3 regions of the Blastococcus montanus genome follow, and region 2 is predicted to be linked to each of the others. Evidence: riboswitches for the same ligand, from Rfam matches in the RefSeq annotation. Region 2 holds a riboswitch; each other region holds the start of a gene.
The links. Region 2 has a riboswitch for cyclic di-AMP ahead of ABDB74_RS11460 (C40 family peptidase). Riboswitches for the same ligand answer to the same signal wherever they lie in the genome.
Positions count from the first base shown of each region.

Region 1 (4,689 bases), 1.7 Mb from region 2:
CGAGCGGGACGCAGTGCGACGTCGTCCCGGTCACCGCGCTGCTCGACCGCTCCGGGGAGCCGGTCCTCGACGACGACGGCGAGCCGCTGGTCGGCGGGGACCGGTGCACCTCCGACGCCATCCCGGCCGGGGTCGCGAACACCCTCAACCAGATGCTGCGCAAGGACGTCGAACCCGGCTACGCCGGGCAGACCGGCCGGCGCGCCTACGTCCCCGGCCACCAGATCGCCGGCAAGACCGGCACCACCCAGGAGAACGTCTCGGTCGCCTTCGTCGGCTACACCCCGGAGATCGCGGCGAGCGTCATGGTCTTCAACCCCACGGAGAAGGAGGACGTCGGCGGCTTCGGCGGCGGCAAGGGCGCCACCATCTGGCACGACGCGATGGCGCCGATCCTCACGGCCCGCGGCAGCAGCGACTTCCCGCCGGCCGACCCGGCCGTGGTCCGGGGCAACACGATCCGGGTGCCGAGCTGCTCGGACCCGTTCGACTGCCAGGACGCGCTGCGGCGGGCCGGCCTCGTCGACTGGGTCATCCGGGTGGACAGCGACCTGGCGCCGGGGGAGCTGGTGGGCACGAGCCCGCCGGCGGGAGGCCGCGCCGTCCGCGGCCAGGTGGTCGCCATCCTGGTCAGCAACGGCTCGCGCCACGTCCCGCCGCCGCCACCCCCTCCGCTGCCTCCGCCGCCCGTTCCCCAGCCGCCGCCGGCGCCCGTTCCCGAGCCGCCGGCCCCGCCGGCACCGCCGGCACCGGACACAGTTCCGGACGGCGGCACGGAGCCGCCGGACTCACCGGACGTGGTCGAGACCCGGTCCTGGCGCGACCGGCTGCCCTCCTGACCGCCGGGCGGGCCCGGGCCGCCGGCCGAGCAGGTCGTCCAGCGACTCCGTCGCCAGCCAGCCGCACAGCACGACGAGGTGCAGCAGGAACAGCCAGAGGCCGAGCGCGACCACCCCGCCGACGACGTCGAGCCCGCCGAACGGTGCACCGAGGTCCAGCGGGAGGGAGAGGAACAGCACGAAGCCCTGGAGGAAGCCCGACAGGCAGGCGGCGGTGAAGAGCGCGCCCGCGGCCAGGGCCGGCCAGCGGACCCGGCCGCCGCCCACCACCTGGAACCCCCACGCGAGCGGGACGGTGAGGGCCGCGAGGACCGCGTAGAACCCCACCGCGACCTGCCCCAGCGTGGCGGCGACGCCACCTCGGTCGGCGAGGTCGGCCATGAGCGAGGCGACCAGCAGGAGCGGGTACAGCAGCGCCGGCGCGAGGACGAGGAGGGGAAGGGTCGCCAGCCGGCCGCGCCAGCCGGTCATCCCCTCCTTCCGGGCACTGAACCGCATGAGCGCGCGGCGCAGGCCCTCGCCGTAGAGCGACATCGGGAGCAGGGCCAGCAGCGCCCCGATCGGATCCAGGTCCACGCCGGCGTCCACCAGGCGCGCGACGGCGGCCGGCGCGCCGAGGTCACCGGGCAGCAGGTCGGCCAGCCGGGCCCCCAGGTCGTGCACGCGGCCGGCGGAGGTGAGCCAGGTCGTCAGGCCGAACGCCAGCACGAGCAGGGGCACCACCGCGATCCCGGCGTAGAAGGTCAGGCCGGCGGCGATCAGCGCCAGGTCCCGGCCCCGCAGCCGGGTGCGTACGCCGGAGGTGACGCCGGTCAGCAGGGCACGCGGCCACGGCCGGGTGCCGAACGGGAGCATCCCTCCGTAGTGGTCCTCGCGTGGGGTGCCGAAACGGGGCCGGCGCACCGTCCGCACGCCCGCCGCCGCGTGCGGGGCGCCGGCCGGGAGATGACGGATCGCAGACCGGCGGTGCCGCGCAACGTGACGAGGCGCGCAGCCGTCCAGGTCGGGAAATGTGGCCCAGGGATTGTCACGGTCCGGTCACGGCCCTACGGTGGGTCCGTCCGCCGGGGCCCCACGTCACTGCTTGAGTGACACCCCGCCGGGCGCCGTCGAGCCGGTCATCCACAATTGTGGGTGCGCGGGCCGGGGACCCACCGCAGCACTGGGGTGTAGCGCGGGCGGCCATGTGCCGTCGCGCCGGGCGAACTCCCGCTCGAACCCGTCAGCTAACCCGGTAGGCGGCTCGTGGATGAGATCGGAGAGCCGCCGCACCATGGCGACCCCCCTGCGCACGCCCGCCCGCCGCCGCACCGTCCGGGCCGGTCTGGCCCTCGCCGGCACGGTCGGGCTCCTGCTGACCGCGGTTCCCGCGTCCGCGGACCCCGGAGACCCGAGCACCTCGGCGGAGGCCGCCCAGCTGATCGCCGAGCGCGGCCACGAGCTCGAGATCATCACCGAGCAGTTCAACGAGGCGCGCGATGCGCTCGACGCCCAGCAGGCCGCCGCGGAGGCCGCGGCCGCTCAGCTGGAGCAGGCCACCGCCGCCCTGGCCGCCGCGCAGGAGGCGGTACGGGGCGTCGCGCGCAGCGCGTTCACCGGCGAGAGCCTCGGGTCGCTGCAGGCCCTCATGACCAGCGAGTCGGCCGACGAGTTCGTCAGCCGCGTCGCCACGCTGCAGGCGATCGCCGGCCACCAGAACGGCGTCCTCGACCACGCCGCGGAGGCCAACGTCGCCGCCGCACAGGCGCAGGCCGCCGCCGAGACGACCGCCGCGGACGCGCAGGCCGCCTACGACGCCGTCGCCGCGCAGCAGGCCGACCTGGAGCGGCAGGTCGCCGACTACCAGGCCCAGTACGAGCGGCTCAGCGCCGCGGAGCAGCAGGCGGCCGCAGCGGCCGCCGCGGCCGCCCACGCCACCGCGCACGCCGCCGAGGTGGCGGAGGAGCGCAGCGCCGCGCCGGAGCGGGCCAGCCGTACCGAGCGGACCGCCCCCGCGCCCGGCGCCGCGCCGCCGGCGCCGGTCGTCGCGAACGGTTCGGCCGCGCAGATCGCCGTCGACACGGCCATGGCCCAGCGCGGCAAGCCGTACGTGTGGGCCGCGTCGGGGCCGGGCTCCTTCGACTGCTCGGGACTCACCAGCTACGCGTACCGGGCGGCCGGCATCAGCCTTCCGCGCGCCAGCCGCAACCAGGCGGCCACCGGCCAGCCGGTGTCCCGCGCCGAGGCCCGCCCCGGCGACCTGGTGTCCTTCTACAGCCCGGTGAGCCACATCGGCATCTACATCGGCAACGGCCAGATGGTGCACGCGCCGACGTCCGGTGACGTCGTGAAGGTGGCGAGCGTCGACTCCATGGGCGCCACCCCCAAGTTCAACCGCGTCGCGAGCTGACGGCTCAGCTGCGGGGCCGGGTCAGGGCGGGAACGCCGCCCGACCCGGCCCGGTCACCTGCTGGAGCAGCCCCCAGACGAACGCCGCACGGACGCCGCCGGGCAGGTGTACCTCCCAGCGGGTGACCACCCGGGGATCGACCCCGCGTGCACCCGGCAGGCCGACGACGTCGTCGAGCACGTGCTCCCAGACGAGCAGCCGGCCGGCCGACGCCGCGGGGACGCGGGACCCCGGCGCCCGGACCAGGTGCTCGTTCAGCACCGATCCACCCGGGCCCGTGAGCATCTCCCACCACAGGTGCGGCCACAGCGGCAACGGCCAGCGGCGGACCTGGACGTCGAGGTCGCCGAAGCGCCGGTCCTCCAGCTCCTCCGGTGGGCCGAGGACCGCCACGCGCAGCGCCAGCCCGCGAGGGGCCCGGGGGGAGTGCTGCAGCGCCTGCCAGCGGGTGTGCGCGGCGTGCGCCTCGGCCCGGGTGGCGCCGAGCCGCGGGAGCGCCGCGGCCGTGAGGTCGGGACGGACGTCGGCCATCCGGCGCAGCAGCACCAGGCAGAACTCCCGCCGGGCCAGTCCGCGCACGTGCCCGACCCTGCCACGCCGCCGGCTGCCGCGAAGGTCACACCCGCGACGGGGACCCGGTCGCGCCCCGGGGCGTTGAGGATCGGGAACCCCCACCGACCGGAGGACGTCCGTTGAACCCCCGCACCGCCGCCACCGCCTTCCGCATCGTCGCCGTCGCCGAGGCGCTGTCCTGGATCGGCCTGCTGGCCGGGATGTTCGTCAAGCGGGTGCTCGAGGCCTCAGAGGTCGGCGTCCAGGTCTTCGGCCCGATCCACGGCGGGATCTTCGTGCTCTACCTCGTGGTCGCGCTCGTCGCCGCCCGCGTGCTGGGCTGGTCGCGGGGCACCACGGTGCTCGCGCTGGCCGCCTCGGTCCCGCCGCTGGCCACGGTCTGGTTCGAACGGCGGGCCACCCGCTCCGGTGAGCTGCCCACGCGCGAGGCCCTGACCGCCTGACCCGCCGGGCGGGGCGGCTCGCTACGGTCGCCGTCATGCCCGAGGCCGTCCTCCCCAGCACCGCCCGCCTCCTGCTGGCGCGGACCGCTCGCGTCCAGCGCGAGGGGCGGGCCCCCGGCCTGGTCGCCGGGGTGGTCCGCGACGGCGGCCTGGTGTGGTCGACCGGCCGGGGCGACGTGCCCGGGCCGCACACCGACGTCCAGTACCGGCTGGGGTCCATCAGCAAGAGCGTGACGGCGGTGGTGGTCCTGCGCCTGCGCGACGAGGGGCGCCTGCACCTCGACGACCCGCTGGACCGGCACCTGCCGGGGACACCGTTCGGCGACCGGACGGTCGGGCAGCTGCTGTCGCACCTCGCCGGTGCGTCGGCCGAGAGCCCAGGCGGCTGGTGGGAGCGGACCCCGGGCGGCTCGCTCGACGAGCTGGGGCTGGGGGACACCGATGT
Region 1 covers NZ_CP155551.1:4,057,658-4,062,346, reverse strand. The annotation lists gene ABDB74_RS19480 (transglycosylase domain-containing protein) at 1-839, shown strand, start outside; gene ABDB74_RS19475 (YhjD/YihY/BrkB family envelope integrity protein) at 789-1,742, opposite strand; cyclic di-AMP (ydaO/yuaA leader) riboswitch at 1,937-2,095, shown strand; gene ABDB74_RS19470 (C40 family peptidase) at 2,113-3,228, shown strand; gene ABDB74_RS19465 (hypothetical protein) at 3,250-3,807, opposite strand; gene ABDB74_RS19460 (DUF3817 domain-containing protein) at 3,921-4,244, shown strand; gene ABDB74_RS19455 (serine hydrolase domain-containing protein) at 4,280-4,689, shown strand, end outside.
Region 1: it holds a riboswitch for cyclic di-AMP, as region 2 does, so the genes downstream of both, ABDB74_RS19470 (C40 family peptidase) here and ABDB74_RS11460 (C40 family peptidase) in region 2, are expected to answer to the same signal.

Region 2 (4,689 bases):
CCCCGATGTCGGACCTGCTGCCCGCCCTGCGCCGGCTGCGCGTGCCCGCCGCGGTCGTGGAGGTCGCCGAGGTCACCTACCGGCTGCTGTTCGTGCTGCTCGACAGCCTGCGCACCATCCGCGAGGCGCAGACCGCGCGGATGGGCTGGTCCACACCCGGGCGGTCGTACCGGTCGGCGGGGATGCTGGCCGCCGCCGTGCTCACCCGGTCCTGGGACCGCGCCCGCCGGATGCAGGAGGGGCTGGCCGGCCGGGGGATGGAGACCGGCCTGCGAGGGCTGCCCGAGGAGCGGCCGTCGTCCCGCCCGTTCCTCGCCCTCGGCCTGGCCCTGCCCGCCGGGATCACGGTGCTCACCCTGGTGGCGCGGTGAGCCACCGGTCGCTGGCCGCCACGGGGCTGGTCGCGGGCTACCCGGGGGCGGCCCCGGTCCTCGACGGCGCCGCGGTCACCGTGCCCGCGGGACGGCGGCTGGCGCTGCTGGGCGCCAACGGCTCGGGGAAGACGACGCTGCTGCGCTGCCTGTCCGGAGCCCTGCGCCCGGCCGCCGGCACGGTGACCGTCGACGGCGCGCCGTTGGTGCACACCCGCCGCGGGTTGCGGGACCACCGGCAGACGGTCCAGCTGGTGCTGCAGGACCCCGACGACCAGCTGTTCAGCGCGTCGGTGACCCAGGACGTCTCGTTCGGGCCGCTGAACCTCGGGCTCGCCGAGGACGAGGTGCGGGCCCGGGTGGCCGAGGCGCTGGACCTCCTGGGGGTCGCCGACCTGGCCGCGCGGCCCACGCACCAGCTCTCCTACGGCGAGCGCAAGCGGGTGGCGATCGCCGGCGCGGTGGCGATGCGCCCCTGCGTGGTCCTCCTGGACGAGCCGACGGCCGGGCTGGACCCGACCGCGGTCGCCGACACCCTCGCCGCGCTCGCGCGGTTGCAGGAGCACGACTCCACCGTGGTCATGAGCACCCACGACGTCGACCTCGCGCTGGGCTGGGCCGACGAGGTCGCCGTCGTCGTCGACCGCACCGTGGTGCAGGGCGCACCCCGCGAGGTGCTCGGTGACGGCGCCCTGCTCGGCCGCGCCCGGCTGGCCCGGCCGTGGGCGCTCGTGGTCGGCGCCCGGCTGCACGCGCTGGGCCTGCTCCCCGACGGGCCGTTGCCGCGCGACGCGGGCGAGCTGCTCGCCGCGCTGCCGGACCGCCCCGGGGTGCGCGCATGAGGACCGTGGGCATCGGGCTGGCCTCCGGCGTGAGCGCCACCGAGGTGCTGGCCGCCGTGGACGCCGTCCTCCCGCCCGGGAGCGGGCCGGTGCGGCTGGCCACCCTGGACAGCCGCGTCACCGAGCCGGGGCTCGTGGCGGCCGCCGAGCGCCGCGGCTGGCCGCTCACCGGCCATCCGGCCGAGGCGCTGGCCCGTGTCCCGGTGCCGTCGCCGTCCGGGGCGGTCGCGGCCCGCGTCGGCACCCCGTCGGTGGCCGAGGCCGCGGCGCTGCTCGGCGGTGGCGCGCTCGTCGTCGGCAAGACGGTGCACGGCCGGATCACCGTCGCCGTCGCCCGGCGGGCAGCCGACGTCCCGGCGCGGCCCGGCACCCACGACCGAGGAGGACCCCTGACCACCGACCGCGCTCCCGAGGTGCTGCACCCCGTCGGGCTCCGGCTGGCCGGCCGCCGCGTGGTCGTCGTCGGCGGCGGCGCGGCGGCGCACCGCGGGGTGGCCGGGGTGCTGGCGGCCGGCGCGCTCGTCACCGTCGTCAGCCCGGAGGTGACCCCGGCGCTGGAGTCGCTGGCGTCCTCGGGGCGGGTGACCTGGCAGCCGCGGGCGTACCGGGCCGGTGACCTGAACGGCGCCTGGTTGGCGCTGGCGGCGACCGGCGACGCGGACGTCGACGCGGCGGTCGCCCGGGACGCCGAGCTCGGCCGGATCTTCTGCACCCGGGCCGACCAACCGGAGCTGGCCAGCGCCGCCCTGCCGGTCACCGGCCGGGCCGGCGACCTCGTGGTCGCGGTGCACGGCCCGGACGGTCCCCGTGCGGTCGGTGTGCGGGACGCCGTCGTCGCGGGGCTCGGCGACGGCAGCCTGCCCGTCCGGGCCCCGGAGCAGCCGGGCGGCGGCAGCGTCGTCCTCGTGGGCGGTGGCCCCGGCGACCCCGGCCTGATCACCGTCCGCGGCCGGCAGGCCCTGGCCACCGCCGACGTCGTCGTCGCCGACCACCTCGCCCCCCAGGCCCTGCTCGCCTCCCTGCCCCCCGAGGTCGAGATCATCGACGCCGCCAAACTCCCCCGCGGCCGCTCCATGGCCCAGGAACGCATCAACGAACTCCTCGTCGAACACGCCCGCGCCGGCCGCCGCGTCGTCCGCCTCAAGGGCGGAGACCCCTACGTCTTCGGCCGCGGCCTCGAAGAACTCCAGGCCTGCACCGCCGCCGGCATCCCCGTCGAGGTCGTCCCCGGCATCACCAGCGCCATCGCCGTCCCCGCCCTGGCCGGCATCCCCGTCACCCACCGCGGCCTCACCCACGAGTTCGTCGTCGTCTCCGGCCACCTCCCACCCGGCCACCCCCAGTCCCTCGTCGACTGGCCCGCCCTGGGCCGGCTGCGCGGCACCGTCGTCGTCCTCATGGGCGTCGACACCGCCCCCGCCATCGCCGCGGCACTGGTGGAACACGGCCGCGCCCCCGACACCCCCGTCGCCGTCGTCGCCGACGGCTCCACCGCCACCCAGCACTCCGTCCGCACCACCCTCGCCGACCTCCCCCGCACCCTCGCCGAGGAAGGCATCCGCCCCCCGGCCGTCTGGGTCGTCGGCGAGGTCGTGGCCGTGGCCGGATCGGTCGCGGCGCGTCGATGACGGTCGGTGACCGACCGGCACGGCTGACGCGAAAGTTCCGGCCGAATGCGTCCGACCGCATGGTGGCGCGCCGGATCGGGCCCTAGCGTGGGGCGGTCCGGACGGCCCCGCCCGTCGCTCACCGGTGACAGCCGCCCGGACGCCGCCGAACCACCCGCCGGCACCCGCCGGCACCCGGACCGGGGACCCACCGCACCACCGGGGTGAAGCGACCGGTGACCTCACCAGGTCACCGGACGCCGGGCGCCTTCCCGCCCGAACCCGTCAGCTAACCCGGTAGGCGGCCGTGGAAGAAAGGACAACCCGCCGAACATGGCGAGTTCGCTCAGCCCTGCCCACCGACGGATCACCGGCCGCCGGACCCTCCTGGCCCTCGTCGCCGTCGGCGGCGTCGTCCTGACGCCGCTCCCCGCGACCGCCGCTCCCGAGCCGGAGACCTCGCAGGAGGCCGCCGCGCTGGTCGCCGCCCGCGCCCACGACCTGGAGGTCCTCGCCGAGCGGTTCAACGAGACGCGGGAGCACCTGGCGGCCGCCCGGCTGGCCGCCGAACAGGCCACCGAGGAGCTCGCCGCCGCCGAGGCCGCGCTCGCGGCGGCCCGTGAGCAGGTCCGCACGGTGGCCCGCAGCGCCTACACCGGGTCCCGGCTCGGTGCGATCGAGGCGATGCTCACCAGCGAGTCCGCCGCGGACATGGTCGACCGGGTCGGCCTCCTCGGCACGATCGCCGACCACAACAACGGCGTGCTGGGCGAGGCCCGGGCGGCCGGTGAGGACGCCGACCGGGCGCAGGCCGCCGCCGACCGGGCCGCAGCGGACGCCGAAGCGCAGGTCGACCGGGTCACGGCCCAGCGGGCGCTGCTGGACGAGCAGATCGCCGTGTACCAGGCTCAGTACGACCGGCTCAGCGCCGAGGAGCAGCGCGCGTCCCGTGCCGAGGCCGAGCGGCACGCGGCCGAGGTCGAGCGGCACGCGGCCGAGGCGGCGGCGGCTGCCGCCGCGCCGGCGGAGGACACACCGGCGGACGACGCACCGGCCCAGGCGGCCGTACCCCGTGCGGCTCCGGCACCCGCCCCGGCGCCCGCACCCCGCGCGGCTCCCGCACCCGCACCCGCACCCGCTCCTGCGCGCGCTGCGGCACCCGCACCCACGCCCGCGCCGGCTCCCGCACCGCCTCCGGCGCCCGCTCCCGCACCGGCGCCTGCCCCGGTCGCCGGCGGCAGCGGCGCCGCCCAGACGGCGGTGAGCACGGCGCTGGCCCAGGTGGGTGACCCCTACGTCTGGGCGGCGGCCGGGCCGAACGCGTTCGACTGCTCCGGCCTGGTGCAGTACGCCTACGCCGCGGCCGGCATCAGGCTGCCGCACTCGAGCCGGATGCAGTCGACGATGGGCACCCCGGTGTCCCGGTCGGCCCTGCAGCCCGGTGACCTGCTGTTCTTCTACAGCCCGGTGAGCCACGTCGGCATCTACGTCGGCAACGGGCAGATGGTGCACGCCTCCACCAGCGGCGTGCCGGTGAAGGTCGCCTCGATCGACTCGATGGGCAACTTCACCAGCGCCCGGCGGATCGCCGGCTGACAGCCTCGGGAGCATCGCAGCGAGGAACGAGCGAGGAGCGGACCGAGGCGCGGAAGCCGGCCAGAGCCACAGCCGGCTGACAGCCTCGGGAGCATCGCAGCGAGGAACGAGCGAGGAGCGGACCGAGGCGCGGAAGCCGGCCGGAGCCACAGCCGGCTGAAAGCCTCGGGAGCATCGCACCGGCGCGCGGGGTGACCACACGCCCCGCGCGCCGGTGGCCATCGGGCGGCGTGCGACCATCGCGACCCGTGCGGGTCGGGACACGGGGAGACC
Region 2 covers NZ_CP155551.1:2,375,630-2,380,318, forward strand. The annotation lists gene cbiQ (cobalt ECF transporter T component CbiQ) at 1-371, shown strand, start outside; gene ABDB74_RS11450 (ATP-binding cassette domain-containing protein) at 368-1,213, shown strand; gene cobA (uroporphyrinogen-III C-methyltransferase) at 1,210-2,841, shown strand; cyclic di-AMP (ydaO/yuaA leader) riboswitch at 2,997-3,139, shown strand; gene ABDB74_RS11460 (C40 family peptidase) at 3,154-4,416, shown strand; gene ABDB74_RS11465 (MFS transporter) at 4,665-4,689, shown strand, end outside.

Region 3 (4,689 bases), 940 kb from region 2:
AGATGGATGACCGCCCATCGGGACGCCGCGAGGCGCCCGTGGACAGAACCCGGCGTACAGGCCGACTCGTCCGTCGTCCTCCCCATGATCAGACCTGTCCCCGCAGGTCCCCTCGGCGTGTCACGAAAACGTCATGCGCGCGATCGGGTTGTGCGCGTTCGAGATGGACCGCTCCGGGCATGGAATGCGAAGGCCCGATGGCGGGCCTGGTGGGACGCGGACCTCCCTGGGTCCGTCCACCGTGCTGCCGGGTCCTCCCCGACCCATGTTCTTCCCCGGCGGGAACCGATTCGCCGTCCGCACCACGGGTGGCGGTACCGCACCGTGCCCGATGTCCTCCGCAGCACCGGGAGGGCATGCCCCCTCGGACGAAGGAGTCTCCATGCGCAAGGCGTTCGCACTTCCGACCGTCGCCCTCGTCGCCACCGCCTTCCCGCTGCTGGCCGCGACCTCGGCTTCGGCCGCCGACCACGACGGCAGCTACCAGGCCACGCTGGGTGCGCTCAACGAGTCCGGCGTCACGGGGACCGGCATGGTGACCCTCTCCGGTGACCAGGCCACCGTGACGGTCGAGGCGTCGAACCTGCTCGCCGGCGCGCCGCACGCTCAGCACTTCCACATCGGCGCCCTGGGCCAGTGCCCGACGGCGGACGACGACGCGGACGGGGACGGCATCGTCAGCACGCCCGAGGCCGCGGAGTACTACGGCTCCATCGGCGCGTCGCTGACCACCACCGGCGACACCGGCCCGGACAGCGGCCTGGCCGTGGACCGCTTCCCGACCGCCGAGGGCGGCTCGTACACCTACGAGCGCACCTTCTCGGTGTCGGAGGACGTGCAGGAGTCCTTCGCTGCCGGCAACGCGGTGCTGGTCGTGCACGGCATCGACGCCAACGGTGACGGTGCGTACGACCCGAGCGCCGGGATGAGCCCGCTCGACCCGTCGCTGCCGCTGGAGGCCACCGCCCCGGCCGCCTGTGGCGTCCTCGAGGCCTCGCAGATGGGCACCATGCCCGCCGGCGGTGCCGAGACCGGTGCCGGCTCGACCAGTGGCATCGAGCAGCAGACCGCGATCGGCGTCGGCGCCCTCGCCGCGGCCGGTGCGGCCGCGGCCGGTGTCACCGCCTACCGCCGCCGCCAGGCCACCGACCAGGCCTGATCGCACAGCCCGGTGCACGCCGGGCGGGCGCTGCCCGCCCGGCGCTGCCGCCCGGCGCTGCTCGCCCCGGCCGGATCGGCGGACCGTGCCCCGGGCGCCGATCGTCCGGTGAACGCGGCGCTGCGCGCACGGTCCATGACGCACCGTGCGCCTCTGCGGAGGGTCCCGGAAAAGGTCGGAGTGGTTCCGCTGTCCCCGGTCCGGTCTGCCTAGCCTTCCCACGTCACCCGACCGGGTGACCCGGATGGCCGCCCGCCGAACCTGCCCACGGCCACCGGACGCGTCGACAGAACGGGCAGGCGCGGGGGACCCACCGACCAGTGGCCCTCCGGGGCCTCGGGGTGAAGCCGCACGATGCGGCCGGGCAACTCTCGCCCGAACCCGACAGCTAACTCCGCAGGCGGCGAGAGGGCTCACCACTCCATGCGCACTCGCAACCGCACCCTGGGCCGACACCGTCGTCCCGCCCGCAACCGCGTCATGTCGGCCGTGACCTACCCGGCCGTGGTCCTCGGGGCTGCTTCGGCCGTCACCCTGGGGACGATCGCTCCGGCGTCCGCCCACACCGGGGAGCACACCGTTCGCTCCGGCGACACCCTCAGCACGATCGCGTCCGGTCACGGGACGTCGTGGCGCAGCGTCTACGACGCCAACCGGGCCACGATCGGTGGGAACCCGAACGTCCTGCGGGTCGGGCAGGTGCTCACCATCGGCGGCTCCGGCCCGGCGCCGACCGCCGCCGCGCCCGCGCCCGCGCCGAGCGCTTCCGGCGCGTACGTCGTACGCCCGGGAGACACGCTCGGCAGGATCGCCGCCCGACACGGCATCAGCTGGCAGCAGCTGCACGCCACCAACCGTGCGGTCATCGGTGCCAACCCCAACGTGCTGCGCGTCGGACAGCGACTGGTCCTCAGCGGCGCCACGGCCGCGGCGCCTGCCCCCAGCGCGGCACCCGACCGCGCCAGCCGGTCGAACCGGCCCGCCCCGGCTCCCGCGCCGGCCCCGGCTGCGACCTCCGCGGCCTACGGCCAGTGGGACCCGCACGTCCGCCCCGCCGTCCAGGAGGTCGCCGAGCGGTTCGGCGTCGCACGTGTCCTCACCCGCCCCGGTCACAGCCCCACCGCCGGCCGCGCGGCCGACTTCATGGTCCACACCGACCGGGCCAAGGGTGACGCCATTGCCCAGTACGTGGTCGACAACGCGGCCCGGCTCCGCGTCGACTACGTGATCTGGCACCAGAAGGTCGCCGGTCCGTGGACCGGCTGGCAGTGGAAGGCCATGGCCGACCGCGGATCCCCCACGGCCAACCACATGGACCACCCGCACGTGTCCTTCCTCCCCGCGGGGTAACCGGCCACGGGGGCCGCTGGGCTCCAGGAGAGACGACGAGCGCCCCCCTCCCGGGTTCCGGGCGGGGGGCGCTCCCCGTGCGGCCGTGCTGATCAGCCGATCCCGACCACGACCCCCTCGGTCGCGCTGCGCCGGGCGGCGTCGAGCACGGCCATCGAGGCGATGGCGGCACGCGGGTCGACCGGCACCTGCCCGAGCCCGCGGACGGCGCGGGCGAATGCCGGGTAGAAGGTGTCCCAGGCGCCGTTCTCGGTGGGCACCGGCCGGCCGGCGTCCCCGCGGTGCACGCGGCCCCAGCGCTCCGGCGGCTCGGCACCCCAGGCCGGGCCCAGCGACGCCGGGGTGTGGGCGGCGAGCAGGAGGTCCTCCTGGCCGTCCATGAGGGTGTCGTTGACGTAGCTGCCGGTCGTCCCGGTCACCCGGAACCGGGGCCCCGGTGCACCCTGGCTCCAGCTGCCCGACAGGTGCGACCGTGCGCCGTTCGCATGGGTCACGGCCATGAAGACGTCGTCGTCCAGGCCGTTCTCCCGCAGCCGCCACTCGGCGTAGACCGAGACGGCCGGCCCGAGCAGGACCAGTGCCTGGTCGACGAGGTGGCTGCCGAAGTCGAGCAGCGTGCCACCACCGGCGGCGCCCGGCCCGCTCCCCGGGGCCAGCCGCTCGAAGCGGGACTCGAAACGGACCAGCTCTCCGAGCGCACCCTCGGCCACCAACCGGCGGACGGTGAGGAAGTCGGAGTCCCACCGCCGGTTCTGGTACGGCGACAGCGCCAGGCCCGCCCGCTCGGCGAGCTCCACCGACCGGCGGGCGGCGTCGGCGTCCAGCGCGAACGGCTTGTCGCAGACCACCGCGAGCCCCAGCTCCAGCGCCCGGTCGGTCAGCCCGCTGTGCGTGGCGGCGGGCGTGGAGATCGCCACCGCCTCCGCGCCGGCGTCCTTGAGCTCCTCCAGGGAGGCGAAGGCCGCCCGGCCGGGTGCGTCCTCGGCCACCAGCGCCCGGCGCTCGGGCGACGTCGTCACCACCCCGAGGAAGTCGATCTCCGCCGCGGCTCCCAGCAGCGGGGCGTGGAAGTACCGGCCGCCGAAGCCGTAGCCCACCAGGCCGGCGCGGACAGGAGGCATCTGGGTCGTGGTCACCGGGCGATTCTGCCTGCCGTCCCCGGGCTCCCCGTCAGGCGGCGACGGCGGTGACGAACGTGCAGATCCCCTCGCCGGAGTCCGCCCGGTGGCGGATCCCGATCAGCCAGAGCAGGGCGGTCTCGATCCGGTGGGCCAGCCGGCGCCGCCCCTCGTACCAGGTGCTGCCACCGGTGGTCACCTCGACGTCCCGGAACCCGGCCAGCCGGACGTGCTCGGTCAGCATCCAGTCCGGGAGGATCGAGATGTGGCCGGGCTGGTGGTAGTGCCCCGGCCCGAAGATGAACGGCGCGCCCCGCAGGAACATCTTCAGCCGGGAGTGCGGGTGGGTGATGTTCGGGGTGCTGACGACGAGCCGGTCACCGGGCCGGAGCAGCGAGCGGATCGAGCGCAGCACCTGCCGCGGGTTCTCCACGTGCTCGAGCGTCTCGACGCACATCACCAGGTCGAACGGGCCGCGGGTCTCCTCGGTCCACTCCGGGTGGTCGAGATCGAGGCGGTGGATCCAGTCGTGCGGCGGGTCGAGATCGGTGGGCACGACGTCGAAGCCGGCGTCCCGGAGCCGGCAGGCCAGCGCACCGCAGCCGGCACCGACCTCGAGGATCCGGCCACCGTCGGGCAGCGCTCGCCTGGCCAGCTCGACGGCGTACTCGTGCACTCCGGGAGCGGCGTGCACGCCGTGCCCCTGATACGTCCCCGTTGCTGCGGTCCGGGTGGTGGTGCCCTCGTCGGCGGTCACCCTCGGGAGTCTGGCCCACCAGCGGCCGGTCCGCCCGGTCGCCGACCGCCGGACCGCCGCAGCCGGAGCGCCCGCAGCGCGACGCCCGCGGCCAGGACCAGGATCCCGGTCACCACCGCCTGCCACAGCAGCGTCGCGGCGAGCACCAGGCAGCCCACCGCGCCGAGCACCTGCAGGGCACGTGGCCAGCGCCGGTGCTCGGCCGGCTGGGTGAACGCCGCCAGGTTCGCGACGAGGTAGTAGAGGAGCACGCCGAACGAGGAGAAGCCGATGGCGTCGGCCAGGTCGACGACGAGGACGAGCCC
Region 3 covers NZ_CP155551.1:1,435,707-1,440,395, forward strand. The annotation lists RNA gene rnpB (RNase P RNA component class A) at 1-73, shown strand, start outside; gene ABDB74_RS07045 (hypothetical protein) at 383-1,159, shown strand; cyclic di-AMP (ydaO/yuaA leader) riboswitch at 1,431-1,576, shown strand; gene ABDB74_RS07050 (LysM domain-containing protein) at 1,649-2,509, shown strand; gene ABDB74_RS07055 (Gfo/Idh/MocA family oxidoreductase) at 2,602-3,645, opposite strand; gene ABDB74_RS07060 (methyltransferase domain-containing protein) at 3,680-4,384, opposite strand; gene ABDB74_RS07065 (APC family permease) at 4,381-4,689, opposite strand, start outside.
Region 3: it holds a riboswitch for cyclic di-AMP, as region 2 does, so the genes downstream of both, ABDB74_RS07050 (LysM domain-containing protein) here and ABDB74_RS11460 (C40 family peptidase) in region 2, are expected to answer to the same signal.